Regions from separate parts of the Nocardia sp. NPDC127526 genome, predicted to be linked through region 2. Evidence: riboswitches for the same ligand, from Rfam matches in the RefSeq annotation. Region 2 holds a riboswitch; each other region holds the start of a gene.
The links. Region 2 has a riboswitch for cobalamin ahead of metE (5-methyltetrahydropteroyltriglutamate--homocysteine S-methyltransferase). Riboswitches for the same ligand answer to the same signal wherever they lie in the genome.
Positions count from the first base shown of each region.

Region 1 (10,398 bases), on a different contig from region 2:
CGCCGCCGTCGCTCATCGCGCGCGTGGTGGCCGAACTGCGGGCCGGCGCCCGGGCGGTGGTGCCCGCCCTGCCGGTGACCGACACCATCAAGGCCGTGGACGCGGCGGGCGCGGTGACCGGCACGCCCGATCGGTCCGGCTTGCGCGCCATTCAAACTCCGCAGGGCTTCGAGGCCGAATTGCTGCGCGCGGCCTATGCGACCGGAACCCAGGCGACCGATGACGCGGGCCTGGTCGAATTGCTGGGGGCCACGGTGCGGACCGTGCTCGGCGATCCCCTGGCTTTCAAGATCACCACGCCCCTCGATTTGGTATTGGCGAATACACTGGTGGCCCAGAACGATTCCCGGGAGGTGGTGGCGGCCCCATGATCGATCCCACCTCTCTGCGCACCGGTATCGGCAGCGATGTGCATCCCATCGAGCCCGGGCGGCCCTGCTGGATGGCGGGCCTGCTCTTCGACGGCGACAGCGGCTGCGCCGGTCATTCCGATGGCGATGTCGCGGCGCACGCGCTGTGCGACGCGCTGTTGTCGGCCGCCGGCCTCGGCGATGTCGGCGCGGTTTTCGGCACCGGACGCCCGGAATGGGAAGGCGTTTCCGGCGCGGCCATGCTGAAGGAAGTCCGGCGGCTGCTGGACGAAGCCGGCTTCACCATCGTCAATGCCGCAGTGCAGGTGATCGGCAACCGCCCCAAGATGGGGCCGCGCCGCGCCGAGGCGCAGCAGGTCCTGGGCGAGATTCTCGGTGCCCCCGTATCGGTTTCGGGCACCACCACCGACGGCCTGGGTCTGACCGGCCGCGGTGAGGGCGTGGCGGCCATCGCCAATGCCCTGCTCTGTTGTCGGTCCTGAAGTCGTACCGGCGTTAACGCGATTTCCTTTCACGGCGAACCAACAGCCGTATCCGCCCGAATTCCGCCCTATCCCAGAAGCTAGGATGCTCTGTCGTGACTCTGCGCCTTTTCGACACCGAGACGCGGACCCTGCGTGAATTCACGCCGCTGGTCCCCGGCCACGCCTCGGTGTACCTGTGTGGCGCGACCGTGCAGGGTGAACCGCACATCGGGCATGTGCGCAGCGGCGTGGCGTTCGACGTATTGCGACGGTGGCTGGGCGCCAATGGTTTCGATGTCGCCTTCATTCGCAATGTCACCGATATCGACGACAAGATCCTGAACAAGGCCGCCGAGCACGGCCGGCCGTGGTGGGAATGGGCCGCCACCCACGAGCGCGCCTTCGACCGCGCCTACGAGACCCTCGGTGTGCTGCCGCCGTCCGCGGAGCCGCGCGCCACCGGGCACATCACCCAGATGGTCGACATGATGGAGCGGCTCATCGCGCGCGGGCACGCCTATCCGTCGGAGGGCAATGTCTACTTCGATGTGCTGAGCTATCCGGAATACGGGCAGCTGTCGGGGCACAAGCTCGACGATGTGCACCAGGGCGAGAGCGCCGGGCAGGGCAAGAAGGATCAGCGCGACTTCACCCTGTGGAAGGCCGCCAAGCCGGGTGAGCCGAGCTGGCCGTCGCCGTGGGGTCCGGGCCGGCCGGGCTGGCATCTGGAATGCTCCGCCATGGCCGAGTTCTACCTCGGACCGGAATTCGATATCCATTGCGGCGGAATGGATCTGGTCTTCCCGCATCATGAGAACGAGATCGCGCAGTCGCGCGCGGCCGGGGACGGGTTCGCCCGCTACTGGCTGCACAACGGCTGGGTGACCATGAGCGGCGAGAAGATGTCCAAATCGCTGGGCAATGTGCTGTCCATCCCCAATGTGCTCGAACGCGTCGGCGTGCGGCCGGTGGAGCTGCGCTTCTACCTGGGCAGCGCGAGCTACCGGTCCATGCTGGAGTACTCCGATCACGCGCTCACCGAGGCCGCGACCGCGTATCAGCGGATCGAGGCCTTCGTGCACCGGGTGGTCGAGCGCGCGGGCGATGCTCCGGTCGGAACCTGGACCGAGGGTTTCGCCGAGGCGCTCGACGACGATCTCGCGGTGCCCAAGGCGCTGGCCGAGATCCATCGCGTGGTGAACGACGGCAACCGGGCCCTCGAGTCCGGCGATCTGACGGGTGCGCGCCTGCTGGCCGGTCAGGTCCGGGCCATGCTGGGTATTCTCGGCGTGGATCCGCTGGACTCGCACTGGGCCGCGCCCGCCGACAATTCCGCCGCCATCGGCGCGCTCGATGTGCTCATCGGCGCGGAGTTGCAGCGCCGCCAGCAGGCCCGCGCGGACAAGGACTGGGCCACCGCCGATGCGGTGCGCGACCGGCTCAAAGCCGCCGGTGTGGAGGTCACCGACACCCCGCAGGGTCCGGAGTGGACCCTGACCAAGGAGAATGGGTAACCAGCACCGCCATTCGGCGGCACAAGATTTACAGTGGCGCAGCCGTTCGCTGCGTCGTCCGGATGCAGGTATCCCGCATGATCGACCGTGAGCGGGTGCGCCCGCGGCCGGCTCGATGCGGGATGCCCGCGTGATACGGAAGGCGAAGTGATGGCAGGGAATTCTCAGCGACGCGGTGCGGTGCGCAAGTCGGGCAGCAAGAAGGGGCAGACCGTCGGGTCCGGCGGGCAGCGCCGCCGCGCCCTCGCACCCAAGGGCGCCACCCCCAAGGCCGAGGATCGCGTCTATCACCCCGCGGCCAAGCGCGCCAAGGCCAAGGCCAAGGCGGAGGCCGGCGCCGCCAAGGCCCGCACCCGCGATGCCAACCGCCCGATTCCGGGCCGCAAGGACAATGAGGGCCCGGAGCTGGTGCTGGGCCGCAATCCGGTGGTGGAGTGCCTGCGCGCCGGCGTGCCGGCCACCGCGCTGTTCGTGGCCGTGGGCACCGAGAACGACGACCGGCTCACCGAATCGGTGAAGATCGCCGCGGATGCGGGCATCTCCATTCTCGAGGTGCCGCGCACCGACCTGGACAAGATGAGCCACAACGGCATGCACCAGGGCCTGGCCCTGCAGGTGCCGCCGTACCGCTACGCCCATCCCGACGACCTGGTCGACAAGGTCCGCGCCTCGGGTGAGCCCGCACTGCTGGTCGCGCTGGACAATATCTCCGATCCGCGCAACCTGGGTGCGGTCATCCGCTCGGTGGCGGCCTTCGGCGGTCAGGGCGTGGTCATTCCGCAGCGCCGCAGCGCCAGCGTCACGGCCGTCGCCTGGCGCACCAGCGCCGGTGCGGCCGCCCGGCTGCCCGTCGCCCGCGCCACCAATCTCACTCGCACGCTGAAGGATTGGGCGAACCAGGGCTTCCAGATCGTGGGCCTGGACGCCGGCGGCGACACCACCCTCGACGAATTCGACGGCAGTGCACCGACGGTCATCGTGGTCGGCTCGGAGGGCAAGGGCCTGTCGCGACTGGTGCGCGAGACCTGCGATTCGATTCTGTCGATTCCGATGGCCGGTCCGGTCGAGTCCCTCAACGCGTCCGTGGCCGCGGGCGTGGTGCTCGCCGAGGTCGCACGCCAGCGCCGCGCCTGACACCGAACCACGGCGCGAACTTGCCTCGTCATCCCGGCGTGCTCTTGGCCGGGATCCACACCCTCAGTGCGCCAACGAATGTCGTGGATTCCGGCCAAAAGCGCGCCGGAATGACGGATTGGCGACCGATCCTGCGCGTCAGCCTGCCCACAGGCGGCCTGCGACCGTAAAATCGGGCGGTGGTCATCCCCGAGAAGCCCATCGGCCCAACCGTCGAGCACGAGTATGCGACGACGGTGCTGCTACTCGGGGTGCTCAGCGTCTTCTGCTGCGGCATCCTCGGACCGGTGGCCTGGGCCATGGGGCGGCGGGCGCTCAATGAGATCGAGGCGTCCGGCGGTGAGTACGGCGGCCGGGTGCAGGTGGTGGTCGGCTATGTGCTCGGTATCGTCGGCACCATTTTCATGATCATTATGGGCACCTTGTTCCTGCTCATGGCCATCGGCGGAAACGCCTGAGGCTCAATCCAGCCCGGGTCGCGCCTCGCCGCCGGTGACGGCGTCCCAGCCCGGCCATTCGGTGCTCACGCTGCCGCTCCACTTGGGCTGGCGGCGATCCTTGAGCGCGGCCACGCCCTCCCCGCCGTCGGCGCTCTTGGCGACATAGTCGTTGAGCTCGGTTTCCAAGCGGCCCACGGTTTCCGGGGTCATGGCCGGGGCCTCCCACAGCAGGCGCTTGGACAGGGCGACCGGGAGCGGGGCGGACCCGTGCGCGATATCGTGCGCCACGGCCAGGGCGGTGGGCAGCACTTCGCTGGCGGGCAGGACCGAATTGGCCAGGCCCATGGCCCGCGCCTCGTCGCCGTCGAAGGTGCGGCCGGTGAGCAGCAGATCGGCGGCATTGGCGCTGCCGATGAGCCGGGGCAGGGTCCAGTGCGCGTACCCGTCGGCGAGCGCGCCGCGGCGAACCTGGTTGAGGCCGTACACCGCATCGCGGGCCACGTAGCGCAGATCGCACTGCAGCGCGATCTCCAGCCCGATGCCGACGGCATGCCCGTTCACCGCGGCGATGACGGGCTTGCGGATCCGGAACGGCGGCGGATCGATGAGGCCATTGACCTCACCGACCTGCAGCGACAGATCCGCGCCCGCGCAGAAGGCGGGCGCGGTGCCGGTGATGACCACCGCGCCGATGGCGTCCTCGGTATCGCAGCGCCGTAGCGCCGCACCGAGTTCGGCGGCCATGGCGGGAGTCAGCGCATTCTGCTGGGCGGGACGATTCAGAGTGAGGACGGCGACGCCGCCGGAGACGTCGACGTGCAATTCCGAACTCATACGCGCAAATCCTAGTGCACCTGCCGCTTCGCCACGCCCGAGCGGAATTCAGCGGAGAATTTTGCGGCCGATCGCGTACTTGTGCACCTCGGTGGGCCCGTCGTAGAGGCGGAAGGCGCGCATATCGCGGAAGATCATCTCCACCACGGTCTCATCGCTGATGCCGATGCCGCCGAGCACCTGCACACAGCGGTCGGTGACCTTGAACAGCTCCTCTGAGACATACGACTTGGCGATGGAGCTCTCGTGCCGGGCCTTCTCGCCCTGATCCATCAGCCAGCAGGCGTGCCAGATGGTGAGGCGGCACTGGTGCAGCGCGATCTCGTTGTCCGCCAACATGAACGACACGCCCTGATGCTCGCCGATGGGCTTGCCGAAGGCGGTGCGGGTCTTGGCGTAGTCGACGGCGATGGACTGCGCCCGCTCGGCCGCGCCCAGCCAGCGCATGCAGTGCGTGAGGCGGGCGGGGGCCAGCCGCAGCTGGGCGTAGCGCAGCGCCTGGCCGGTCTCGCCGAGCACGGATTCGCGCGGCAGCACCAGGTTCTCGAAGTTGACCACCGCGTGGCCGCCGACGTAGTTGCGGTCCATGGTGTTCATGACCCGCTCGATGACGATGCCGGGAGTGTCGCCGTCGGTGAGGAACAGCGTCGGGCCCTCGGGCAGATGCGGGTTGGCGGCCAAGCGCGCCATGATGATCCAGGTCTTGGCCCCGTCGGCGCCGGTGATCAGCCATTTGCGGCCGTTGACGGTGAAGTTCTCACCGTCGAAGGTGGCCTCGGTGGCCAGCTGGTTGGGGTCGGAGCCCGCGCCGTTCGGTTCGGTCATGGCGAAGACGGACCGCTGGTGGCCGTCGATGACCGGCTGCAGGTATTTGGCGGTCTGCTCCGGGTTCGCGATCTTGGAGAGCAGGAACATATTGCCCTCGTCGGGGGCGGCGCAGTTCATGGCGACCGGGCCGAGGGTGGACCAGCCGGCGGCCTCGTACAGCACGGCCTGCTCCACATGGGTCAGCCCGCGACCGCCCAGTTCGACCGGGGCCTGAATGGTCAGCAGCTTCTCGGCCCGGGCGAGCTCGACCAGTTCCTGGCGCAGGTCGTCGTTCGGGCCGTGCGCGGTCAGCCGCGGATCACGCTCGAAGGGGACGATTTTGTCGATGACGAACTGCCGGACCCGATCACGTTCGGCGGCGAGCTCTGCGGGAATCGAGAAGTCGATCATTGGTCACCCATTCGTTCCGATGTGGCTGCGAGCCGAGCATACGACGCCGACCCCGGGCGACTGAAGGCACCCGCCATCAAATTCTGATCCGGCGCAGGAACGCCTCGACTTCGGCCCGGTAGACCTCGGGTTTCTCATCGTGGATCAGATGTCCGGCGCCCGGAACGAGGACATGCCGCGCATCGGGATGCACCGCGGCCATCTCGCGCATCTGCCCGGGCGGGGTGATGGTGTCCTCGCCCTCGATCAGCAGTGCCGGGACGGTGATGGATTTCCACTCCGCCCAGAAATCGCGGGTGCCCCACTCCTCGGAGATATCGCGGAAGGTGGCGACCTCACCGTGCAGCCGGTACCCCTCGGGACCGCGCTCGAAGGAGTCGAGGAAGTAGCGACCGGCGACCGGGCCGAAGAACTCGACCATGGCGGCCTCGTCGGCGAACGGCTGCGGCCACGCCTCGATCATGGCGGCCCAGTGCGCGGCGGTGCGGCCGCGGAAATCGGGCGCGATGTCCTCGACCACCAGCGCCCGCACCCGCTCCGGATGCGCCGCGGTGTACACCCACCCGTGCAGGGCCCCCATCGAATGCCCGATCACCACCATGGGTTCGGTAATGCGCGCGGTGGCCGCTTCCAGATCGGCCACGAAGGCTTCCGTGGTGAGCTCGTCCGGCGCGGGGCGGCCGTGCCCGGCGGCGTCGAACGTGTACACGTGCCCGAATTCACGCAACCAGTCCAGCTGACTCCGCCAGGTGCGGGCACTGCCCATCAACCCGTGCAGCAGCAGAATCGGCGCGCCCGCGCCGCCCTCGTCGTACAACACCATGCCGACAATACGACGACCCTCCTTCCCTTTTCGTGCCCGCCGCGGGTACCGCGGCGGGCACGAGGAATCCCATGGAGTGGGGAGTAACCTCCACTCCATGGCAGTCGTCAAGATCAACGCAATCGAGGTCCCCGAGGGCGCGGGCCCCGAACTGGAGAAGCGCTTCGCGCACCGCGCGCACGCCGTGGAGAACTCCCCCGGCTTCCTGGGTTTCCAGCTGCTCCGTCCCGTCGCCGGTGACAACCGCTACTTCGTTGTCACGCAGTGGGATTCCGAAGAGTCCTTCGCGGCTTGGCGGGACGGCCCGGCGCGCGAGGCGCATGCCGGCGAGGCCCGCAAGCCGGTCGCCACCGGCGCCTCGCTGCTGGAGTTCGAGGTGGTCCTGGACGTGGCGGGCAAGCACGCCTGATTGACGTATGGCCAGGTGAGCTGTCACAGTTCGAGATGAAGTACGCGACGGTGGCGAGTAACCCGGTGTGATTCCGGGGCGGTCGCGCCACTGTAGTTCCAAGCACTCGAGCCGAGTCAGGTGAAGTGCCGGGAGAGCCAGACACCGGCACCGTCGCACCCAACTCGATGGGGACGCGAAATCCCCAAGGAGGACTCGAATGGCCATCGTCCACTCTCCCGGCCGGACCGGCGACGCGCTCACCGCGCTGCTCGTGTCCGCGGCTGTCGTTCTTTTCGCTTTGCTCACGCTGTACCTGGTCGGCTTCGATCAGGGCGCGATCTCGCGCAGCGGCATGTTCATGCACGAGCTCATGCACGATGGACGACACCTGCTGGGCGTCCCGTGTCACTGAGTGAATCCCAGCGGCTGACGGGTTCGCTCAAGACGCTGCTGCTGCGCGGCCTGCTGGCCGGCCTCATTGCGGGCCTGCTGGCGGGCACCGTGGGGTACTTCATCGGAGAACCCAAGGTGGAAGCGGCCATTGCCATCGAGGAGGCCCAGGCCGGCGGGCATTCCCACGGCGACGAGGAAGAGCCGCTGGTGAGCCGGACCGGTCAGAAGGCCGGTCAGTTCCTGGCATTGGGCATCTACGGTCTCGCCATCGGAGCCATTTTCGCGACCGTGGCCAATGTGGCCCGCCGCTACACCACCCTGCCGGGCGCGCAGCTGTCGCTGGGACTCGCGGCGGGCGGCTGGCTGGCGATTGTCGCGGTGCCGTTCTTCAAGTACCCGGCCAATCCGCCCGCCGTGGGTGATCCGGAGACCATCAATGACCGCACCTGGCTGTGGGTCGCGGTGGTGCTGCTCGGTTTCGCGGCCGTGGGCGTCGGCGTGTATGTGTTCAAACTGCTGCGCCACAGCCTGCCGACCCTCCGATTGATCGGTGCGGTAGCGGCTTTCGTGCTCGTCACGGCCGTGGGCTACATCCTGCTGCCGGGCGTCAACGAGGTGAAGTCCGACTTCCCGGCTTCGCTGCTGTGGGAGTTCCGGGTGGCCTCGCTGGCCGAGACCGCCACGCTGTGGCTGTCGCTGGGCCTGGCCTTCGCGGCGCTGACCGAATTCGCGTCTCGCGGGGTGCGCGAAAAGGATTCGGCCGCGGCGTAGTTTCCGACGATCCGAACGGGCGGTGCCGGTTATCCGACGGGCACCGCCCATTTCGCTGTGCGCCAGCTGATCTCGTGCAGCGCCCATTCCGCCGGTCCGCGGCGGGAGGCGCTGCGCCACAGGGTCGCCAGGGTCAGGGAGCCGAGCGCCAGTAGCGCCAACAGCGGCCAGCCCGGACCGTGGATGCCACCGGGGAGCGCCTCGGCGTCGGCATCCGGGATCGGTACCAGCACGCTCACGGCGACGGCCTGCAGGATGTAGAGCGACAGCGCGCACGAACCGGCGGCGATCAAGGGCCGCAAGGCGATCCCGGCGCGCGGCGTGATGGCCAGCAGTGCGCCGATGACCAGGAAGGCCGCACCCGTCGCGCCGATCACCTCGAACGGGGTACCGCTGTGTGGGGTGGCGACGGTCAGCCACCACCAGCTCGTCGTCGAGACGGTCCCGAGATTGCCCGCGTCGATAATCGCCCCGAGGTCGATATCCGTCACTCCGGCCTCGCTCAGGCCGTGGGCGAGCAGGTCGGTGAGATGCGCGCGTCCGCCGCAGGGATGCTGTAGCAACCACGACCCGCCGTAGCCGAGAACCATCAGCCCCGCACCGGCCAGCATGACCGAAACCGGTTGCAGTGCACGGATTCCGAGCCGCCCCAGCGCCATTCCGGCCAGCACGAACGGCATCCACGACAGCACCGGATACGCGCCGGTGAGCAGCAGCATCTCCGCCATTTCCCGCAGTCCCGACAGCGAGGTCAGCATCTCGGGAGTGGGGCTGCCGCCGAAGCTGTTCTGCTCCATACGGCTTCGGATCAGGAACGAGACGACGGGACCGGCAATCGCCCACGCTGCCGCGAGCAGGGCCAAGGTGCGCGCGCTCGCGCGCAGGAACGGCAGCGCGAGCAGGAAGTAGAGACCGTAGTAGGTCAGGATGAGCATGATGCCGATACCGGATTGCAGCAGCGCGAGGGCCAAGCCGAGCAGCGCCACGATCACCGCGCGGGCGGCGATGCGGACCATGCCGCGCTGTGCGGCCTTCCCGGTGTAGGGCCGCTGCCCGCCGGACATCAGGGCCAGCGAGACGCCGGCCAGTATGGCGAACAGTGCCGCCGACCGCCCTTGGAAGATGGTCAGCCATGATTCGCCACCGGGCACGGCCGGCTGCGGTCCGACATGGACCGCGAACATACCCAGCACGGCGATACCGCGCGCGGCATCGAGCGCCAGGACCCGGGGCAACGAGTCGGCGGGGCCCGATCGCTGCTGTGCATCTACGGTTTTCGACGACCACATGATCGCCAGGCTAATAACGAGCAATGGCCAATTACGAGCCCAATGTCCGATTCAAGGCAAAGAATAGACGAAAGAGTTAGCCCACAGCCAACTATGGGAAACGGCTCCGGCCCGGGCGTAGCTCTTTCGATTACGCCCGGGCCGGAACCAGGAACTCACGCCTCGAAAGTGGCGTCCAGCTCGATGGTGTCGACGCCCGCCAGCGCCTTGGAGATCGGGCAGCCGGCCTTGGCGGCCGCGGCGGCGGCGAGGAAGCCCGCCTCGTCGATGCCCGCGGCCCGGCCGACCACGGTCAGCTTGATGTTCGAGATGCGGAAGCCGCCCGCCGGATCCGGGCCCAGCGTCACGTCGGCGGTGACATCCAGGCTCTGCGGCGTGCCGCCGGCCGCGGCGATCTGCGCGGACAGCGCCATGGAGTAGCAGGAGGAGTGCGCGGCGGCGACCAGCTCCTCGGGGCTGGTGGTGCCGTCGGCATTGTCGGCCGAGCGCTTCGGGAAGGAAACGTCGTACTTGCCGACACCCGAGCTGACGAGCTCGACCTGGCCGGAGCCGTCCTGCAGCCCGCCGGTCCAAGCGGTGCGTGCGGTACGTACTGGCATCACTGTCCTTTCGATTGATGGAAGCCGTCCGCGTTCGAACGTACTCCGCGTCAGACCGGCGCGGTGGCCCGCTGGTCCAACTGTTCCAGCACGAGTGGCCAGGATTTTTCGTGCCGGTCACGCGCGGCGGCATGGGGGAATCCGGCGTGGGTGAGCA
Region 1 is NZ_JBHXVO010000001.1:70,485-80,882, reverse strand. Features, by position in the region: gene ispD (2-C-methyl-D-erythritol 4-phosphate cytidylyltransferase) at 1-371, shown strand, start outside; gene ispF (2-C-methyl-D-erythritol 2,4-cyclodiphosphate synthase) at 386-853, shown strand; gene cysS (cysteine--tRNA ligase) at 949-2,349, shown strand; gene rlmB (23S rRNA (guanosine(2251)-2'-O)-methyltransferase RlmB) at 2,500-3,483, shown strand; gene ACFVIV_RS00405 (DUF4190 domain-containing protein) at 3,663-3,941, shown strand; gene ACFVIV_RS00400 (enoyl-CoA hydratase/isomerase family protein) at 3,945-4,757, opposite strand; gene ACFVIV_RS00395 (acyl-CoA dehydrogenase family protein) at 4,806-5,975, opposite strand; gene ACFVIV_RS00390 (alpha/beta fold hydrolase) at 6,052-6,795, opposite strand; gene mhuD (mycobilin-forming heme oxygenase MhuD) at 6,896-7,207, shown strand; cobalamin riboswitch at 7,217-7,355, shown strand; gene ACFVIV_RS00380 (CbtB domain-containing protein) at 7,407-7,601, shown strand; gene ACFVIV_RS00375 (CbtA family protein) at 7,592-8,353, shown strand; gene ACFVIV_RS00370 (heparan-alpha-glucosaminide N-acetyltransferase domain-containing protein) at 8,383-9,642, opposite strand; gene ACFVIV_RS00365 (OsmC family peroxiredoxin) at 9,798-10,241, opposite strand; gene ACFVIV_RS00360 (SRPBCC domain-containing protein) at 10,292-10,398, opposite strand, start outside.
Region 1: it holds a riboswitch for cobalamin, as region 2 does, so the genes downstream of both, ACFVIV_RS00380 (CbtB domain-containing protein) here and metE (5-methyltetrahydropteroyltriglutamate--homocysteine S-methyltransferase) in region 2, are expected to answer to the same signal.

Region 2 (10,398 bases):
CGCGGTTTTGCCGAGAACTTCCTCTACATGTGCTTCGGTGAGGCCGGTCCCGGCACCCACCACTTGGATCCGCGCCTGGTGCGAGCCTTCGAAACCTCGCTGATCCTGTACGCCGAGCACAGCTTCAATGCCTCCACCTTCGCCGCCCGCGTCGTCACCTCCACCGAATCCGATATGTACAGCGCGGTCACGGCGGCCATCGGCGCTCTCAAGGGCCCGCTGCACGGCGGCGCCAACGAGGCCGTCATGCACATGATGCTGGAGATCGGCAAGCCCGAACGGGCACGGGAATGGTTGCAAGACAGGCTGTCCCGCAAACAGAAGGTGATGGGCTTCGGCCACCGCGTCTACAAGGACGGCGACTCCCGCGTCCCCACCATGAAAGCCGCCCTCGACGATATCGCCGAACTGACCGGCGGCGCCGAATGGCTGCGCATGTACGACGAACTCGAAGCCACCATGGCCCAGGCCAACGGCATCAAGCCGAATCTGGACTTCCCGGCAGGCCCCGCCTACTACCTCATGGGCTTCGACATCGACATGTTCACACCGATTTTCGTCATGAGCCGCATTACCGGCTGGACCGCCCACATCATCGAGCAATCCCAATCCAACGCCCTCATTCGCCCGCTGTCGGAATACACCGGCGTCCCACCGCGGTCGCTGCGCGGCGTCGCCTGATGTCTTCGACTCCGCCATGGAGCGCGCCGGAACCGAAATCCTCCGCCGCATGAGCGAGAGCTGACCGACTCTTCCACCATGCCAGTGAGGCTCGTCGCATACCCGCAGGTAGCATCGAGGTTCGGGGGTTTCGCCGCTAGCGTCGGGATATGAGGGCGATCTCGGGCTTCGCACTCGGAGAGCGGGTGGGGGGAGAGGATGACCGGCGGCTGCCGCGGAGTCGGCTGTATTGGCGATTGCAGGACACCGGCATCTGGGTCCCGGGCCATCTGATCGAGGCCCAGTATTGTTGCGACGCAGGCTTTCTCCTTGTCACCTCGGATGATTGTCCCTTCGAGGAATCGAGCCACCTGCTCTTGTTGAGCCCGCGGTTCCGCAGGCGGGCCCGGCGTGAACTTCGTCTGCCGTACGAGTCCTTTCTTCTCCATGAAACCCTGCCGCTGGACAACGACCGACTGCGCGTGGAGTACTACGGCGGCCCGCTTCTGATCCTGGTCCCGCGCCGGCACTGGTACGGCTACAGCCTCGGGGTGCGTCTCGCTCCGGTAGGCGGTGCCGGACGTTACCCGAGGACCGCCTGGGCGGCAGGGGCCCTGCTGCGGTTGTGGACTGTGCCGTGGATCCAATATCTCGTGGTGGGAATCGTCGTGTCCTGCCCCTGCGGTCCGCTGCTGATTTGCGAGCTGTGCCGCTGGCTGTACGACCTGTGCGGGGCGATGCTCGGAGTGTGCGGGTGGTGAACGGAATGCGGCGACCCCGCGGCCGATTGGCTGCGGGGTCACCGGTTCAGAGTACGGTGCTCGTTCAGCGCACCGCGTGTGCGGCCGTCACCATGTTCCGCAAGGATTCTTCCACCTCGGCCGGTCCGCGGGTCTTCAAACCGCAGTCCGGATTGACCCAGAGACGTTCGGCCGGAACCGCTTTCAGGGCCTCACGCAGGGATGTGGCGATCTCCTCGACGGCCGGAACCCGCGGGGAGTGGATGTCGTAGACACCCGGGCCCACGCCGAGCGCGAAGCCCGCCGCATTGAGGTCGTCGAGCACCTCCATGTGCGAGCGGGCCGCCTCGATGGAGGTGACGTCCGCATCCAGCTCGGCGATGGCGCCGATCACCTCGCCGAACTCCGAATAGCAGAGGTGGGTGTGGATCTGGGTGGCATCCGATACGCCCGCCGTGGACAAACGGAAGGCCGCGACCGCCCAATCCAGGTAGTGCTGTTCGGCTTCCGCGCGCAGCGGCAGCAGCTCGCGCAGGGCCGGTTCGTCCACCTGGATGATGCGGATACCCGCCGCCTGCAGGTCCACCGTCTCGTCGCGGATGGCCAGCGCCACCTGCCGGGCGGTGTCCTCGATCGGCTGGTCGTCGCGCACGAACGACCAGGCCAGGATGGTGACCGGGCCGGTGAGCATGCCCTTGACCGGCTTGTCGGTGAGGGATTGGGCGTATTCGATCCACTCGACCGTCATCGGCTGCTGCCGCGTCACATCGCCGAACAGGATCGGCGGGCGGACGCAGCGGGTGCCGTAGGACTGCACCCAGCCATTGGCGGTGGCGCAGAAGCCGTCCAATTGTTCGGCGAAGTACTGCACCATGTCATTGCGTTCCGGTTCGCCGTGCACCAGCACGTCGATGCCCAGCTTCTCCTGCAGCGCAATGACTTCGGCGATCTCGGCGCGCATGCGGTCGCGGTATTGCGCGGCGGTGATCTCACCCTTGACCAGGGCCGCGCGGTCCTTGCGGATGGCGGGGGTCTGCGGGTAGGAGCCGATGGTGGTGGTCGGCAGCAGCGGCAGCGGCAGGCGTTCCTGTTGCAGCACACGGCGTTCCGCGGCGGGGGAGCGGCGGGTGGCCTCCGGGCCGAGCGCCGACAGGCGCGCCCGCACCGTGTCGTCGCGCAGCCGCGGGTCAGCGGCCCGGGACGCGAACGCCGCACGGGCGGTAGCCAATTCGGCGGTGATGGCGTCGGTGCCCTCGTGCAGCGCGGTGGCCAGCAGCCGCACCTCGGCCACCTTCTCCGCGCCGAAGGCCAGCCAGGAGCGCAGCACCGGTTCGATACCGGATTCGGCGTCGAGCGAATACGGCACGTGCAGCAGCGAACTGGAGGTCGAGACCACCAGCGCCCCGGTGCTGCCGAGCAGGGTGCCCAGCGTGCTCAGCGCCCGATCCAGATCGGTGCGCCACACATTGCGGCCGTCCACGACACCCGCCACCACCAGCTTCCCGGCCAGCGCCGGCACCCCGGCCACCTCGCCGACCGTCGTCCCGGCGGTGAAGTCCAGCGCCACGCCCTCGATGGCGGTGCCCGCCAGCACCGGCAGCGCCGCACCCGGCCGCCCGAAATAGGTGGCGACCAGAATCGCGGGCCGATCCGCCGAGGCCGACAGCTCGTCGTACACCCGCCCGGCCACCGCGAGCTCGGCCTCGGTGAGATCGGTCACCAGCACCGGCTCGTCGATCTGCACCCACTGAGCGCCCGCCGCGGCCAGCTGCCGCAGCAATTCCCGGTACAGCGGCAGCAGCGCGTCGATCCGCCGCAGCGGATCACCCTCGGCGTCCTTGGCCAGCTTCAGGAAGGTCAGCGGGCCGATCACCACCGGCCGCGCGGGCACGCCGAGCGCCAGCGCCTCCCGCAGCTCGTCGAGGAGCTTGTCCGGATGCAGCGTGAACTCGGTATCCGCACCGAATTCCGGCACCAGGTAGTGGTAGTTGGTGTCGAACCACTTGGTCATCTCCAGCGGTTCGACCGCATCGGTGCCGCGGGCCGCCGCGAAGTACCGATCCAGCGGATCCGCGATACCGGCCACCCGCGGCGGCAGCGCGCCGAACATGACCGCGGTGTCCAGTATCTGGTCGTAGTACGAGAAGGTGCCCACCGGCACCGAATCCATTCCGGCCGCGGCCAGTCCGGTGAGCTGAGCGATGCGGAGTTCCTTGGCGACGGCGTGCAATGCCTCGGCATCGCTGCGTCCCGCCCAGTAGGACTCGATGGCGCGCTTCAGCTCACGCCGCGGCCCGATCCGCGGTGAGCCCAGAACCGTTGCGGTGAAAGGGGAAATGTTGGTCACAGCTGTTCTCCAGTGCTTCCAGAGCCACTGGCCGCCGCCCACGGGCATGAATGAACCCGAGTGCCCCGAATACACGCTCACGCGAGCATGCGGAAACCACTACCGGCCCATCCACCCAGTCCACGAGGCGGAGACCGCCGGATACGGCGTACCCGGCACAATCGGCAGGTCTTCGGACTCGCGGGCACCGGCCGAAATGGCCGACCTACTGGCCGTCGCTTCCCGGGCCATGGAGCCCAGTGCTGATGACGGCGGTCGTTCCTGCTCACCGCTGCGGGACAGTCCCGGATTCTCACCGGGTTCCCTCTTCACCCGTCGGTTAACGGGTTTCGACGCTGCCGTGGGACGTTCGGGGCTCCGACTCGTCTCCCACAGTGCGAACCGACTGCGCTGCGCAGTCTATTCCTTAGCTAGCGCGGTTTCGAAACCGAACCTCACCCGACCGGCGGCGACGGGGTGAGGTGTGTAGCTTTGCGAATGACAACTTCGCAGGACCGGCGGGTGTGCTTGTGAAGATGACTGCGAAGTGAGTTCGATGCCCGATCGATATCGCGGGGCAGGTACCTTAAGGCGCATGTTCTCCAAAGTCCTGGTCGCCAACCGCGGCGAGATCGCCATTCGCGCCTTCCGCGCGGCCTACGAACTCGGCATCGGAACGGTGGCGGTCTTTCCCTACGAGGACCGCAACTCCGTTCATCGGTTGAAGGCGGACGAGGCCTACCAGATCGGGACGCCCGGGCATCCGGTGCGGGCCTATCTGTCGGTCGAGGGGATCATCGAGGCGGCCAAGAGCGCGGGCGCCGACGCCGTGTACCCGGGTTACGGGTTCCTGTCCGAGAATCCGGACCTGGCGGCGGCGTGCGCGCGGGAGGGCATCACCTTCGTCGGCCCGTCCGCGCAGGTGCTGGAGCTGACGGGCAACAAGGCGCGGGCCATTGCCGCCGCCAAGGCCGCCGGGTTGCCGGTGCTGAAGTCCTCCGAGCCGTCCTCGGATGTGGACGCGCTCATGGCGGCGTCGGAGACCATGGACTTCCCCGTCTTCGTCAAGGCCGTCGCCGGCGGCGGCGGGCGCGGTATGCGCCGGGTGACCGATCGGGCCCAGTTGCGCGAGGCCATCGAGGCCGCCGCGCGCGAGGCCGAATCGGCGTTCGGCGATCCGACGGTGTTCCTGGAGCAGGCGGTGGTCAACCCCCGCCATATCGAGGTGCAGATCCTCGCCGACCAGCACGGCAATGTCATCCACCTGTTCGAGCGCGACTGCTCGCTGCAGCGGCGGCATCAGAAGGTCATCGAGCTCGCGCCCGCGCCGAATCTGGATCCCGCACTGCGCGACCGGATCTGCGCCGATGCGGTGGCCTTCGCCGAGGAGATTGGCTACAGCTGCGCGGGCACCGTGGAGTTCCTGCTCGACGAGCGCGGCAATCACGTGTTCATCGAGATGAATCCGCGAATCCAGGTGGAGCACACGGTGACCGAGGAGATCACCGATGTGGACCTGGTGCAGGCGCAGATGCGCATCGCCGCCGGGGAGCGGCTGGAAGACCTTGGCCTGAGCCAGGATTCGATCACCATCCGGGGCGCGGCCCTGCAATGCCGCATCACCACCGAGGATCCGGCCAATGGCTTCCGGCCCGACACCGGCCGCATCACCGGCTACCGGTCGCCGGGCGGCGCGGGCGTGCGCCTGGACGGCGGCGCGAATGTCGGCGCGGAGGTCGGGGCCTACTTCGACTCCATGCTGGTCAAGCTGACCTGCCGCGGGCGCGACTTCCAGACCGCCATCGCGCGGGCGCGCCGGGCCGTGGCCGAATTCCGTATTCGCGGCGTGACGACCAATATTCCGTTCCTGCTGGCGGTGCTGGACGATCCGGATTTCCGGGCGGGCAGGGTCACCACCTCGTTCATCGACGAGCGGCCGCAGCTGCTCACGCTGAAGAGCTCGGCCGACCGCGGCACCAAGATCCTGCAGTACCTGGCCGACGTGACGGTGAACAAGCCGCACGGCAGCCGGCCGACCAAGCTGTATCCGCACGACAAACTGCCCGCCATCGACACCACCGTGCCGCCGCCGGCCGGGTCTCGGCAGAAGCTCTTGGAGCTGGGACCGGAGGGCTTCGCCCAGTGGCTGCGCAATCGCGAGGGAGTGGCGGTCACCGACACCACCTTCCGTGACGCGCACCAGTCGCTGCTGGCCACCCGGGTGCGCACCAATGGCCTGCTCGATGTGGCCGGGCATGTGGCGCGGCTGACGCCGGAACTGCTGTCCATCGAATGCTGGGGCGGCGCAACCTATGACGTGGCGCTGCGCTTCCTGTTCGAGGATCCGTGGGAGCGGCTGGCCGCGCTGCGCGAGGCCGTCCCGAACATCAACCTGCAGATGCTGCTGCGCGGCCGCAATACCGTCGGCTACACGCCGTATCCGGAAAAGGTCACGCGCGCATTCGTTTCCGAGGCCACCGCCACCGGCATCGACATCTTCCGCATCTTCGACGCGCTCAACAATGTCGACCAGATGCGGCCCGCCATCGACGCCGTGCGCGAAACCGGCACCGCGGTGGCGGAAGTCGCCATGAGCTACACCGGCGACCTGTCGAATCCGAACGAGAACCTCTACACCCTCGACTACTACCTCAAGCTCGCCGAGCAGATCGTCGAGGCCGGGGCGCACGTCATCGGCATCAAGGACATGGCGGGCCTGCTGCGCGCGCCCGCCGCGCACACGCTGGTCACCGCGCTGCGTGCGAACTTCGATCTGCCGGTGCACGTGCACACCCACGACACCCCCGGCGGTCAGCTGGCCACCTACCTGGCCGCCTGGCAGGCCGGAGCCGACGCCGTCGACGGCGCCTCGGCTCCCATGGCGGGCACCACGTCTCAGCCCGCGCTGTCGGCAATCGTTGCCGCGGCAGCGAATTCGCCGTACGACACCGGCTTGAACCTGCAGAATGTCTGCGATCTGGAGCCCTACTGGGAGGCGCTGCGAAAGGTCTACGGCCCCTTCGAATCCGGTCTGCCCGGCCCGACCGGCCGCGTGTACCACCACGAGATCCCCGGCGGGCAGCTGTCGAACCTGCGCCAGCAGGCCATCGCTCTCGGCCTGGGTGACCAGTTCGAAGAAGTCGAATCGAAATACGCTGCCGCGGACCGTCTGCTGGGCCGCCTGGTCAAGGTCACCCCGTCCTCCAAGGTCGTCGGCGACCTCGCTCTCGCCCTGGTCGGCACCGGCGTCGACGTCGAGGACTTCGCCGCCGATCCCGGCCGCTACGACATCCCGGACTCCGTCATCGGCTTCCTGCGCGGCGAACTCGGCACCCCCGCCGGCGGCTGGCCCGAGCCCTTCCGCAGCCGCGCCCTCGCCGGCCGCGGCCCCGCCAAGCCGGAAACCCAGCTCACCGCCGAGGATGAAGCGGGCCTGTCCGGCACCTCCGCCGAGCGCCGCGCCACCCTCAACCGCCTGCTGTTCCCCGGTCCCACCGCCGAATTCCTCGCCCACCGCGAAAAGTACGGCGACACCACCGGCCTGTCGGCCAACCAGTTCTTCTACGGCCTCCGCCACGACGAAGAACACCGCGTCCAACTGGAGAAGGGCGTCACCCTCCTCATCGGCCTGGAAGCCATCTCCGAGCCCGACGAGCGCGGCATGCGCACGGTCATGTGCATTCTCAACGGCCAACTCCGTCCCATCACCGTGCGCGATCGCTCCATCGCGAGCGAAGTGCCCACCGCGGAGAAGGCCGACAAGACCAATCCCGGCCACATCGCGGCCCCGTTCGCGGGTGTGGTCACCTTGGCTGTCTCCGAAGGCGATTCGATCGCCGCGGGCGACACCATCGGCACCATCGAAGCGATGAAGATGGAAGCCGCCATCACCGCTCCCCGAGCCGGCCTGGTCAAGCGCATCGCCATCGGCAAGGTCCAACAGGTGGAAGGCGGCGACCTCCTCATCGAAATCCGCACCAACGAGGCCGCGGCCGAATGACCCGCATCGTGGCGGGAACCGCGGGCGGTCGCCGCCTGCGGGTCCCGCCCGCAGGGACGCGGCCGACGTCGGATCGGGTCCGTGAGGCGCTGTTCAGCGTGATCATGGCGCGCATGGATCTGGATGGGGCGCGGGTGCTCGATCTGTATGCGGGGTCCGGTGCGCTGGGGCTGGAAGCCTTGTCGCGCGGGGCTTCTCACGCCTTGCTGGTGGAGTCCGATCGGAAGGCCGCGGCCGTTGTTCGCGGCAATATCGGGGATCTCGGGCTGCCCGGTGCGGAGTTGCGGATGGGCAGCGTGGCGGGGGTGCTCGGGCGGGCGGCGGTCACGTCGGCCGCAGGGCGTGCGTCCCGGGTCGCGCCCGAGGCCGTTGCGGTGGGGCGTGCGGCAGCGCCCGCCGGTGGGCCCTACGACCTGGTGTTCTCGGATCCGCCGTATGCGCTCGATATCGCGGAGGTGCTCGCTGATCTGCGGGCGCTCGTCGAGGGGGGATGGTTGCACGACGGTGCGCTCATCGTCGTCGAGCGGTCGACGCGGTCACCCGAATTGGACTGGCCCGCAGGATATTCGCCGTTGAAGCCGCGCACCTACGGTGAAACCCGCATCGATCTGGCGGAGTACGAGCCGGAGGAGTAAGGGCCGCAGGGGTTCCGGTACCTCGCGACGGCTGGGGTACGGCTGCCGGCCCCGTGCCCCGGGCTACTTGAACGCGGGGTTCGGGAGGGTGCTGCCGCCGGCCTGCGCGAGGAGTTTGCCCCGGGAATCGACGATGGTGGCATTGGAGACCAGGCGGGTGCGGCCGCCGTGGGCGTTGGTGCCGATCACGGTGTAGGTCTGGCCCGGGGCCACGGGGCGCAGGTAGTCGATGTTCAGGTTGAGGGTGAGTTGGGGGATGAAGCGGTCGAGGGTGCTGGCGGAGGCGAAGCAGACGGCATTGTCGAGGATCATGGCGACGTAGCCGCCGTGGATCATGCCGCCGGGATTGCAGAGCTTTTCGGTGGGGGTCCAGGCCAGTTCGACGCGGCCGGGCTCGGCGGTGACCACGGTTTGGCCGAGATGGTCGTCGACGGTGCTGAACTGCGGGAACTTGCCCTTGCCGAACAGGTTGATGAATTCGGCGCCGGACAGCGTGCGCATCAGGTCAAGATCGGCTTCGACGCTCAACATTCTCTCCGATGATCAAGAACGGCTTCGGTACCGAAGATACGTCAGCCGGGTGACAGCCCTTGCCGCGCATACGGCGCGGACCGTGCGGCGGCCGCCCGATGTGTCTCGGCGCGGCCGTGCCTTGCTACCGTTCGCCCATGGCTGGAGCACTGTGTCCGGGCTCGTTCGACCCGGTGACCAATGGGCATCTCGATGTGATCCGGCGGGCTGCCGTGCAGTTCGACGAAGTCGTCGTGACGGTGGTGATCAACCCCAACAAGAAGGGCATGTTCACCATCGAGGAGCGCGTCGAGATGATCCGGGAGGTCACCTCGGATCTGCCCACTGTGCGCGTCGAGTCCTGGCAGGGCCTACTGGTGGAATTCGCCAAGGAACAGGGCCTGACCGCCATCATCAAGGGCCTGCGCGATGCCACCGACTTCGGCTACGAACTGCAGATGGCGCAGATGAACCGCAAGCTCACCGGCGTCGACACCTTCTTCATCGCAACGAATCCCGCCTTCGGATTCGTCTCGAGCTCCCTGGTGAAGGAGGTCGCCGCCTACGGCGGCGACATCTCCGACCTCCTGCCCCCGTCGGTCCACAAACGCCTGCTCGACCGCATCGCCGAACGCCGCGCCTGAGCGGGGCGCGTTTCGCGCCCCCGCTCAACCGCGAACGATGCCTGCGCTCAACCGCGAACGATGCCTGCGCTCAACCGCGAACGATGCCTGCGCTCAACCGCGAACGATGCCTGCGTACCGCCGCGAATAATGCCTGCGCGCCCATGCACGTTCCGATCGTGCTCGGGCGCGGATATGAACTTCGCGATTGGTGCTCGCGCGCGCGTAGGTTCGGGTTCGCTGTCATAGCGGATGCGCTGGGATGCGGCGTGGTTCGATCGCGGGTGTGGGCTCGATCCGCCCGTCAGGCGAGCTGCGGCGGCCTCGGGTCAGGGCGGCGCGTAGCCGCCGCCCGGCCTCGTCGCCACTGAGATCGTTCCAGGTCCAGCGCACCACCTGGAATCCCAAGGCGCGCAGGTGAGTTTCGTGAGCCTGCTCGCGGTGTACGGCCTCGGCCGGATCGCCGCCGTGCCGCAGCAGCCGTCCATAGCGGAACGGGCCGTCGAATTGGCAGACGACGCCCGCGTTCTCGTAGTAGAAGTCGGCCCGGTCGACGAAACGCCCGTCGGGTGTGAGCACAGTGCCCTGGGTCGCGGGCGCGGGCAGGCCGCATCGCCGAATCATGATGCGGCTCAACGATTCGCCCGCGCTCCGGCTGCGACCATCCAGAAAGCTCACCGCATGCTTGGCCCGGGCGATCCCATGCCGGAACTTGGCCCGCGCGACCTCCTCTGCCAGCTCGCCGGCGGTGAGCCCGAACCTGCCCGCCAGCGCATCACCCGCCACCACCGCCGCATCGAACGGCAGGGTGAGCGCCAGATCCACCACCGTGCGCGCCGGCGTGGTGACCAGCAGCCCGTCCACCTCCGCCGCCGAATCCAGCGGTGACCCGAACACTTTGGTG
Region 2 is NZ_JBHXVO010000018.1:111,602-121,999, forward strand. Features, by position in the region: gene ACFVIV_RS25765 (bifunctional 2-methylcitrate synthase/citrate synthase) at 1-681, shown strand, start outside; gene ACFVIV_RS25770 (hypothetical protein) at 831-1,421, shown strand; gene metE (5-methyltetrahydropteroyltriglutamate--homocysteine S-methyltransferase) at 1,486-3,795, opposite strand; cobalamin riboswitch at 3,893-4,096, opposite strand; gene ACFVIV_RS25780 (pyruvate carboxylase) at 4,322-7,726, shown strand; gene rsmD (16S rRNA (guanine(966)-N(2))-methyltransferase RsmD) at 7,723-8,361, shown strand; gene ACFVIV_RS25790 (PaaI family thioesterase) at 8,425-8,892, opposite strand; gene coaD (pantetheine-phosphate adenylyltransferase) at 9,030-9,515, shown strand; gene ACFVIV_RS25800 (hypothetical protein) at 9,738-10,398, opposite strand, start outside.

Region 3 (10,398 bases), on a different contig from region 2:
GCAGGTTGCCGACGACGAGTACGTCCTGGCCCTGGTCGTTCACCACATCTGCGGTGACGGCTACTCCGGTGGCCCGCTCACCCGAGACCTGGTGACCGCGTACGCTTCTCGCGCTCTCGGCCAGGCCCCGCAGTGGACGCCGCTGCCGGTGCAGTACGCCGACTACGCGCTCTGGCAGCGTGCCCTGCTCGGCAGCGAGGATCAGCCGGGTTCGATCGCGGCCGAGCAGATCGCCTACTGGCGGGACGCACTCGCCGATCTGCCGGATCAGCTGGAGCTGCCGCGGGATCGCCCGCGTCCGGCGGTGCAGTCCTTCGCGGGCGGTCGGGTGGAGGTGTGCATCGACGCCGCCACCCATGCCGCGCTGGCGGAACTGGCGCGCGCCCAGGGCGCGACGCTGTTCATGGTGGTGCACACCGCGTTCGCGGTGCTGCTGGCCCGTTTGTCGGGCACGGACGATATCGCCATCGGCACCCCGACCGCCGGTCGCGGTGCGGCCGAGCTGGACGATCTGATCGGCATGTTCGTCAACACCCTGGTGTTCCGCACCCGGGTGGACGCGCGTGCCGGATTCACGGAACTGCTTGCGCGGCAGCGCGATATCGATCTCCAGGCGTACGCGCACGCGGATGTGCCGTTCGAGCGGCTGGTCGAGGTGCTCAACCCGGTGCGCTCGACCGCGCGGCACCCACTGTTCCAGGTGGGGCTGTCGTTCCAGAACCTGGCCCCGGTCGGCATGGAACTGCCCGGACTCACGGTCAGCGGCCTCAACGCGGATCGGCAACTGTCGCAGTTCGACCTGCATCTCATCGTGGCCGACGGTTATGACGAGCAGGGAGCGCCGGCAGGCCTCGGCGGCTTCCTCACCTATGCCGCCGATCTCTTCGAGGAGTCCACGGTGCGGAATTTCGCGGACAGGTTCCTCCGCGTGCTGCGCGCCGTGATCAGCGATCCGCGACTACCGGTCGGCGCCATCGATGTGCTTGCGCCGCAGGAGCTTCAGCAGCTCGCGGCGTGGAACGACACCGAGCGTTTCCTGGGCTCGAATGCCGATGCCACCTTGGTGTCACTGCTGGACGCGACCGTTGCCGCCACCCCGGACGCGGTCGCGCTGGTGGCCGCCGATGGCACTCGCACCACGTACGCGGAACTCGACGCACAGGTCAACCGGCTCGCGCGCTACCTGATCGACCGCGGTGTCGGACCGGAATCGCGGGTGGCGCTGGCCATCCGGCGGTCCGTCAATCTGGTCGTCGCCATGTACGCGGTGAGCAGGGCCGGCGGCGCCTACGTGCCGGTCGACCCGGATCAGCCCGCGCAGCGCACCGACTACGTGCTGGAGACCACGGCGCCGGTCTGCGTATTGACCGATGCCGAAACCGATTTCGCGACCCTGCGCGGACCGGTGGTGCGCATGGATCTGCTGGACTTGTCCTCGCTGCCGACCGCAACGGTCACGGACGCCGACCGCCTTGCGCCCTTGCGGCCGGGGCACACGGCATACGTGATCTTCACGTCGGGTTCCACCGGCCGCCCCAAGGGCGTGGCGGTGACCCACCGCGCGATCGTCAACCAGCTGCTCTGGAAGACAACGGAATTCGGCCTGACGCCCGACGACGCCGTGCTGTTGAAGACGGCCGCGACCTTCGACCTGTCGGTGTGGGAATTCTGGTCGGCCGCGATCTGCGGCGGACGCCTGGTCATCGCCGCACCGGACGGCCATCGCGACCCGGCGTACCTGAACGCCTTGATGACCCGCGAGAGCGTGACCACCCTGCACACCGTCCCGTCGATGCTGGACGCCCTGCTCACCGGCCGGCTCCCGGATTCGCTGCGGCGGGTGCTCGCCATCGGCGAGGCGCTGCCCGCCGCCCTGGCCCGCCGGTTCGCCGCCGTCGCACCGCACATCGCGCTGTGCAACCTGTACGGCCCGACCGAGGCCGCGGTCTCGATCACCCGGCATCCGGTGACCGAACTCGCCGGTCCGTCCGTACCGATCGGCGCACCGGTGTGGAACAGCCGGGTCTACGTGCTGGATTCACACCTGCGGCCGGTGCCGCCGGGCGTCGCGGGCGAACTGTATCTGGCCGGCGACCAGCTCGCCCGCGGCTACTTCGGCCGCGCCGACCTCACCGCCGATCGATTCGTGGCCAACCCGTTCCGGCCCGGCGCGCGCATGTATCGCACCGGCGATCTGGCGGCCTGGACCGCCGACGGCGCGCTCGACTACCGCGGCCGCACCGACTTCCAGGTCAAGATCCGTGGCTTCCGCATCGAACTCGGCGAGATCGACGCGGTGCTCACCGCCCACGCCGACGTCAGCGTCGCGGTCACCGTGGGCCGCGAGAATCCCGCCGGGGCAACGGTTCTGGTGTCCTACGTGGCGGGGGAGCGGACGCTCGATCCGGACCGCCTGATCGAATGGGCCGCCCGGACCCTGCCCTCGCACATGGTTCCCGCCACGATCGTGGTCCTCGACCAGCTGCCGCTGACCCGGACCGGCAAGCTCGACCGTGCGGCCCTGCCCGCACCCGAGTTCGCGCCCCGCGCATACCGGGCGCCGGCGACAGCCCTCGAAACGACCGTGTGCGAGGTGTTCGCCGAAGTCCTGGGCCTCGATCGAATCGGCTTGGACGACAACTTCTTCGAACTCGGCGGCAACTCGCTCATCGCCACGAAGCTGGTGGCGCGCCTGAGTGCAGCCGTGGCCACGACCGTGCCGGTGATGTGGGTGTTCACCACGCCCACACCCGCCGGAATCGCGGGGACCCTCGGGCGGCCGGGCACCGACGACTCGGGATCCGAGGCGGCCTTCGGCATCCTGCTGCCCCTGCGTGCCCGCACCGAAAACAGCACGGCCGCACCGCTGTTCTGTATTCACCCCATCGCAGGCATCGCCTGGTCCTTCGCCGGGCTCGCCGCCCACCTGGATCAGGATCGCCCGATCTACGGACTCCAGTCACCCGCGCTGAGTTCGTCCGAGCCCCTGCCGGATTCGATCGAGGACTGGGCGCGCCTCTATGTGAAGCACATCCGGACGGTCCAGCCCGAAGGCCCTTACCACCTGCTCGGCTGGTCGCTCGGCGGCGTCCTCGCCCACGCCATGGCCGTCCAACTCCAGGACGAAGGAGAACAGGTGGCGCTGCTGGCCATGATGGACAGCCGTCTCCAGCAAGCCGATTCGACACCCGTCGCCGCACCCGAGGTGTCCATCCCGGAACTGCTCGGCGGGCTGCTCGGCGATCGAGCCGCCGAACTCGGCGTGGACGCCGTCCCGGACGTGACCGACCTGGCGGACAAGCTGAGCCGGCTGCCGGAACCGTTCTCGTCCTTCGGCTCCGAGCGGATCCAGCGCGTCGTGGACTCCGCCATAGCCTCGGCGGCCCGGAACGCGTCCTACCGCGCCCGCGCCTTCGACGGCGACCTCGTCTACTTCACCGCGGCCCGCGACGATCGCACCTGCTCGGTCAATGCCAAGACCTGGGTGGCGGCGGTGACCGGCACCGTGCACAACCATCCGGTGGCGTCGACCCACTGGCGGATGACCGCCGACGCACCACTCCGCCGCATCGCCGAGGTACTGCACGCTGTCCTGGCCGCCGCCCCGGTGCCGGTCTCGAGCTGAGGTGATGCCACGGAATCCAGGAATCCTCGACCGCTTGGTACAGTCCCCGAGCCGTGGTGTTCGGGAAGTCGGTGTGAAACCGGTGCGGCCCTCGCCACTGTGATCGGGAGCGGCTGATCGTCCCGGACGGAGATTTCCGTCCGGAGCCACTGGGGCACTCGTGCCCTGGGAAGGCAGATCGGCCGCGCGGCAACCCGTCAGCCAGGAGACCGGCCACGGCAGGCAGTACCACCCGTTCCACGAGGACCTGGAAGGCGGTCATCTTGACCACGTTTGTTTCCGCGCGCCTGCGTACCGGCGCGCTGATCGCCTGCGCGATCGCACTCACCGGTTGCGGCGCGCAATCCGGCCCCGCCGCCGACGGCGAATCCGTTGTCACCCGCGCCAATTGCGGAATCGATGTCACCGTGAGCGGACCGCCGCAGCGCATCTACGCGGCCTACCAACCGGCCATCGAGATCGCGCACGCCCTCGGCGTCACCGACCGGCTGGCCGGGACGGCCTTCCTGGATTCGGCCGTGCTGCCCGAATACCAGGACGCGCAGGCCCGCTCGCCGTATGTCGAGAAGCTGCCCAGCCGCGACGAAATGCTGGCGAAGAACCCGGATTTCGTGCTGTCTGGCTTCAATGGGGTGTTCGCGAAATCCGCGCAGAACAGCATCGGCGCCCGGGGGAGCCTGCACGAGCTGGGTGTGGACACCTGGATTCTGAGCCCGTTGTGCCCCAGCGCGGATGGGCTCGCCGATGAGGCCATCAACCCGGCCACCGTGCGGTTCGAGAACGTCTACTCGGATCTGCGGGACCTGGGTGCGCTGTGGGGTGCGGGCGATCGGGCCGAGCGGGTGGTCGCCGATCTGAGCGGCCGGATCGAAGCCGTGCGCGCGAAGGTCGCCGGGGCGAAGCGGCCTCGGGTGGCGGTGGTGACGCCCAAGGACGACGGGTCCTTCAGCGTGGCGAGCGGCATCGATTTCGTCACCCAGATCATCGAGGCCGCCGGCGGGGTCAACGTCTTCGGCGACCTCACCGAGAAGCGCAATATCTCCATCGGCGCGGAGAAACTCATCGAACGCGATCCGGACATCATCCTGACCAGCCTGTGCTGCGATGCGAAATACACGCGCGCCGATGCGCAACCGCAGGCCGACAAGATCAGCAACAACCCGGCGTTCGCCAATCTGACCGCCGTGCGCACGCGCGCCGTGCATCCATTCCTGTTCGCCGACCGCGCCGCCGGGGTACGGATCGCGCACTCCACCGAACTGGTCGCCGCGCTGATCCACCCCGATCTGTTCCAGCGGTGAATCGCGGGACTCGCAGCGCCGGGCTGATCCTCGCCGGCGCTGTGCTCGCGGCCGTCTGCGTGGCGTCCATCCTGATCGGATCGCATGCGCTCACGCTCGGCGAGGCGGTGCGGGCATTCACCGATTTCCAAGGGACGGACACGGACCGGATCGTGCGCTACATCCGGGTGCCGCGCACCGCCGCCGGGCTGCTCGCCGGGATCGCCCTCGCGCTGGCTGGAGCGGTTATGCAGGGCCTGACCCGAAATCCGCTGGCCGGACCGGGATTGCTCGGCATCAATGCCGGTGCGTCCCTGGCCGTCGTGGTCGCCATGGGCGCGCTGGGATTGAGTACCGCAACGGGTTTCGTCTGGTTCGCCTTCCTCGGCGCGGCCATTGCGGCGATCTCCGTGTATACGCTGGGCTCACTCGGATTCGGTGGCGCCACACCGGTGAAGCTGGCCTTGGCGGGTGCGGCGTTCACCGCGCTGTGCGGGTCCGTCACCACCGCGATCACACTGCTGGATCGGGCGAAATTCGAGAACTTCCGGTTTTGGGTGATCGGGTCGCTGACCCGATCCGACCTCGAAACCGTGCGGGGGACAACCCCTTTCGTTTTGGCCGGGGCGGTACTGACGCTTGTGGTGTCGCGGACGCTGAACACCATCGCCATTGGTGACGATATGGCCCGGACCCTCGGCACGCGCCTGGTCCGGGTCCGCGCCGCCGGAGCATTGAGTGTGGTGCTGCTGGCAGGTGCCGCGGTGGCCGTCGCCGGTCCGGTCGCGTTCATCGGCTTGGTGATTCCGCACATCGCGCGAGCCTTCGCCGGACACGACTACCGGTGGATTCTGGCCTGGTGCGTCGTGCTCGGTCCGACGCTGCTGCTGACCGCCGACATTCTCGGTCGCGTGGTCGCGCAACCGCAGGAGATCCAGGTCGGGATCATCACCGCGTTCGCGGGCTCGCCGTTCTTCCTCTACCTCGTGCGCAACCGGAAGGTGGCGACGCTATGAAGACCCCGCCTGATCGCGGTGACGGAAGCCCGCCCCTTCATCTCGGCACGCCGGCTCGTCATCTCGGCAGACCGGCTCGTCATCCCGGCATGCTTTTGGCCGGGATCTCCAACGGTGCTGTGGATTCCGGCCAGAAGCACGCCGGAATGACAGGGCGGACGCTGGGCGAGACGTCGCGCATGCTGCCTGCCGGGACTGTACTGCTGCGCTCACCCGGACGGCGGATCGTCGTGCGCGTCGACCGGCGCTCGGTGTTGATCACGACGGTGCTCACGGTCGCGGCGCTGGCGGTGGCGGCGTGGTCGCTGACCATCGGCCACTATCCGCTCACCGTCGGTGATGTGCTCCGAATCCTCGGTGGCGGAGGCACTCTCATCGAGTACGACGTGGTGGTATCCGATCGCCTGCCGCGGGTGCTGACCGGGTTGTGCACGGGGGCGGCCTTCGCCGTGTCGGGCGCGATCTTGCAGCGGATCGCGACGAATCCGCTGGTCAGTCCGGAGATCATCGGCATCAACGCGGGTGCGTCGCTGGGCGCGCTGACGGTGAGTGTGGTGCTCGGCGCGTCGGGCCTGTTTCTGGTCGCCGGTGCGATCGCTGGAGCCTTGGTGGCCATGGCGCTGATCGTCCTGGTCGCCACCAAGAATGGTCTCGACGGATACCGGCTCGTCCTGGTCGGCATCGGGGTGACTGCCATGCTGTCGTCCGCGATCTCGTTCGTGCTGAGCCGGGCCGATATCTATCAGGCCCACACCGTCGCCGCGTGGCTCACCGGCAGCCTGGCCAACCGGGATTGGCCGCACGTCTGGTTCGGCGTGGCGGCGCTGGCGCTGGTCCTGCCACCGCTCGTCGTGCTCGCGCGCTCGCTGCCGCTGCTCGAACTGGGCGACGAACTCGCGAGTTCCCTCGCCGGACGGCGCGGCCCGCACCGCGCCACTCTGATAGTGCTCGCCGCCGCGGCCGCGACCCTGGCCACCGCCGCGGCCGGTCCGATCGCCTTCGTCGCCCTGGTCGCCCCGCAGATCGCGCGGCGGCTGCTCGCCGAACGCGGCGCGGGACTCGCACCGGCCGCCGCCGCAGGCGCCCTGCTGGTGGTCACCGCCGATCTGGCCGCCCGGCGGCTGTTCCCGGCCGAACTCCCGGTCGGCGTGGTGACCGCCATTCTCGGCGCGCCCGTTCTCGTCTACCTCCTCGCCCGCGCAACCCGAATCGGACACGCTGGATGACCGCACATCTCACCACCACCGGCCTCGCACTCGCCTACGGCGACACCGCGATCGTCACCGATGCCACCGTCGATTTCCCGGCCGGGCAGCTCACCGTCATCGTCGGCCGCAATGGCTGCGGGAAGTCCACGCTGCTGCGCGGGCTGGCCCGGCTGGTGCCGCCGGCTTCCGGCGCGGTGCTGCTCGATGGGACCGATATCGCGAAGCAGCCCGCGCGCACGCTGGCGCGTCGCCTCGGCATGCTGCCGCAGCAGCCGCAGGCGCCCGACGGGATCACCGTCGCCGAACTCGTCGGCCGCGGGCGGCATCCGCATCAGCGGTGGTTCCGGCAATGGTCCGACGCGGACGAGGCCGCGGTGCGGCGCGCGCTGACGGCCACCGGCACCCTCGAACTCGCCGAGCGCACCGTCGATCAACTGTCCGGCGGGCAGCAGCAGCGGGTGTGGATCGCCCTCGCCATCGCCCAGGACCCGGAGGTCATGCTGCTCGACGAGCCGACCACCTTCCTCGATCTGGCGCATCAGCTCGATGTGCTGGAGGTGCTGCGAAACCTGTTGCCGCGCACCATTGTCGCGGTGCTGCACGATCTGAATCTGGCCGCCCGGTACGCCGATCACCTGATTGCGATGAAAGAGGGGCGGGTGGTCGCGCAGGGGACGCCCGCACAGATCGTGCGGCCCGAGGTGGTGGCCGAGGTCTTCGATCTCGACTGCGCCGTCATCGACGATCCGATCACCGGGACCCCGCTGGTCGTGCCCGCCGCGCGAACGGTGCGCACCGCATGAGCCGCCGCCATGTTCTCGTCGCCCGGCCCACGCCGTCGGGGGTCGATCTCACCGCCGTGGCCGCCCTGGCTCGCGCCTGCGGCATCGGTTACGCGCTGCTCGACCAGGGCGAACCGACGATTCACGACGTCCTCGACGAGGCCGCTGCCGCCGCGGTTCCGGTCACCCTGATCCCCTTGGCCGTGCCGCGCGACCGCTATCTCGAGACCTGGATCGCGCGCGCGGTGGCGAACTGGAGGGAGACTCGCAGCCGCGATCTCGAGGTGCGGATCACCGAAAGCATCGACAAGGCCGCCGAATTCGCCGATATCGTGCGAGCCCGGATGCGGGAGGAGGGCACGGCGGTCACCGCGAGCCCCCGCGCCTTCCGCAGCCCCGCCTGGTCGGAAATCCCCGAGCACACCGCGCACATCCTGGTCTGCCGTGGTCCGCGCTGCACGGTGTACGGCGCGGGGGAACTGCACCGCGGCTTGACTCGCGAGCACCCCGACGCCCTCGTGACTCCGACCGGCTGCCTCACCCCGTGCAATCTGGGACCGCTGTACATCACCTATCCCGGGGGCCAATGGCATTCGCATGCCGTGGCGCATCCCGGGGCCGACGCCGAGGTCTGCGATCGGGCGGTGTGAGGCAGCGAGATTCCGCGTTGGCCTGCGGTTGAGGAGAGATTACTTCACACTGATCTTCTGTCGAACGCTGTATGAGGGCGGCGTTTTCCCGCGGGAGTTAGTATGACCCAGGCCCAGCCCCAATCCGACGATGAACGCCGGCTCGCCGAGCTCGGCTATAAACAGGATCTGGCCCGATCATGGTCGGGATTCTCGAATTTCGCCATCAGTTTCACCATTGTGTCCATCCTGACCGGCGGCCTGGCCAGCTACGGTATCGGCCTGGCCAATGGCGGGCCCATCACCATGGCGTGGGGCTGGCCGCTGGTATCGATAATGGTGCTGTTCGTCGGGCTGGCAATGGCCGAATTGGCCTCGGCGTACCCGACTTCGGGCGGCCTGTACTGGTGGGCCTCGGAGTTGGGCGGGCCGATCTGGGGCTGGTTCACCGGATGGTTCAACCTCATCGGGCAGATCGCGGTCACGGCCGCCATCGATTACGGCGCCGCCATTTTCACCACGGTGGTGCTGAATGTCATCGGCATGGACATCGGAACCGACCGCACCGCAATCTTTTTGGTGTTCGCCGCCATTCTGGTGCTGCACGCGGTGCTGAACGCCATCGGGCCGCATCTGTCGGCGATGATCAACAATATTTCAGCCTGGTGGCATGTGGGCGGCGTGGCCATCTTCGTGGTGGTGCTCGGATTCGGGGCGGAGAACCATCAGAGCGTCGGGTTCGTGTTCACCGAGACCGTGGACAACAGCGCGGTCGGATTCGGCGGCGTGGCCTTCAGTTTCATGCTCGGGCTCCTGCACGCCCAGTACACCTTCACCGGCTACGACGCCTCGGCGCACATGTCGGAGGAGACGCACAATGCGGCGCGCATGGCGGCCAAGGGCATCGTCAACACCATCATCGTCTCGGCGGTGGCCGGCTACCTGCTGATCATGGCGGTGACCTTCGCCATCCCGAATCTCGACGATGCGCTCGATCCGGAGAAGAACCGCGGCTACCCGGTCATCTACATCCTGGAGAATTCGCTCAACTCGTTCTGGTCGGGCCTGCTGTTGATCATTGCCGCTGTCGCGCAATTGTTCTGCGGCTACGCCTCGGTCACCTCGGCCTCGCGGATGCTGTTCGCCTTCGCCCGGGACGGTGCGGTACCCGGATCGGCGCTGTGGTCCACACTGTCGGCGCGCCGGGTGCCGGTGAACGCGGTGCTGTTCATCTCGTTCTTCGCGTTCGTCCTGCTGATTCCGTCGATGCTGGTGCCCGCCGAGAAGGCCCCGACCGCCTACGCCGCCGCCACCTCGGTGGCCACCATCGGCCTCTATATCGCCTACGGCCTGCCCATCCTGCAGCGACAGCTGCACGGCAGTCGATTCCACACCGGCCCTTGGCAACTCGGCGGCTGGTATCGCCCGATCGGGATCATCGCCCTGGTGTGGATCGTGCTGATCAGCCTGCTGTTCATCCTGCCCATGGATGACCGCGGCTATCCGTGGAACGACGAATTCACCTGGACCGCGGTCAATTACGCCCCGATCACCCTGATCGGCGTGGTGGGCGCCATCGCCGTCTGGTGGTTCGCCTCGGCCCGGCGCTGGTTCACCGGGCCCAAGCGCAATGTCGGCGAACCGCCGGAGGCGCAAGCCTCCGTCGGCGCCTGAATCGGCCGGCTACAGCGGGGTCACGTAGGCGCCGGTGAGGCCGCCGTCGACCAGGAACTGCGAGGCGGTGATGAAGGAGGAATCGTCGCTGGCGAGAAAGGCCACGGCGGCGGCGATCTCCTCCGGTTCGGCGAACCGGCCGACGGGGATGTGCACGAGGCGGCGGGCGGCGCGCTCGGGATCC
Region 3 is NZ_JBHXVO010000004.1:447,174-457,571, reverse strand. Features, by position in the region: gene ACFVIV_RS10965 (amino acid adenylation domain-containing protein) at 1-3,625, shown strand, start outside; cobalamin riboswitch at 3,644-3,858, shown strand; gene ACFVIV_RS10960 (ABC transporter substrate-binding protein) at 3,889-4,926, shown strand; gene ACFVIV_RS10955 (FecCD family ABC transporter permease) at 4,923-5,921, shown strand; gene ACFVIV_RS10950 (FecCD family ABC transporter permease) at 6,011-7,147, shown strand; gene ACFVIV_RS10945 (ABC transporter ATP-binding protein) at 7,144-7,932, shown strand; gene ACFVIV_RS10940 ((2Fe-2S) ferredoxin domain-containing protein) at 7,929-8,561, shown strand; gene ACFVIV_RS10935 (amino acid permease) at 8,664-10,214, shown strand; gene ACFVIV_RS10930 (3-oxoacyl-ACP reductase) at 10,224-10,398, opposite strand, start outside.
Region 3: it holds a riboswitch for cobalamin, as region 2 does, so the genes downstream of both, ACFVIV_RS10960 (ABC transporter substrate-binding protein) here and metE (5-methyltetrahydropteroyltriglutamate--homocysteine S-methyltransferase) in region 2, are expected to answer to the same signal.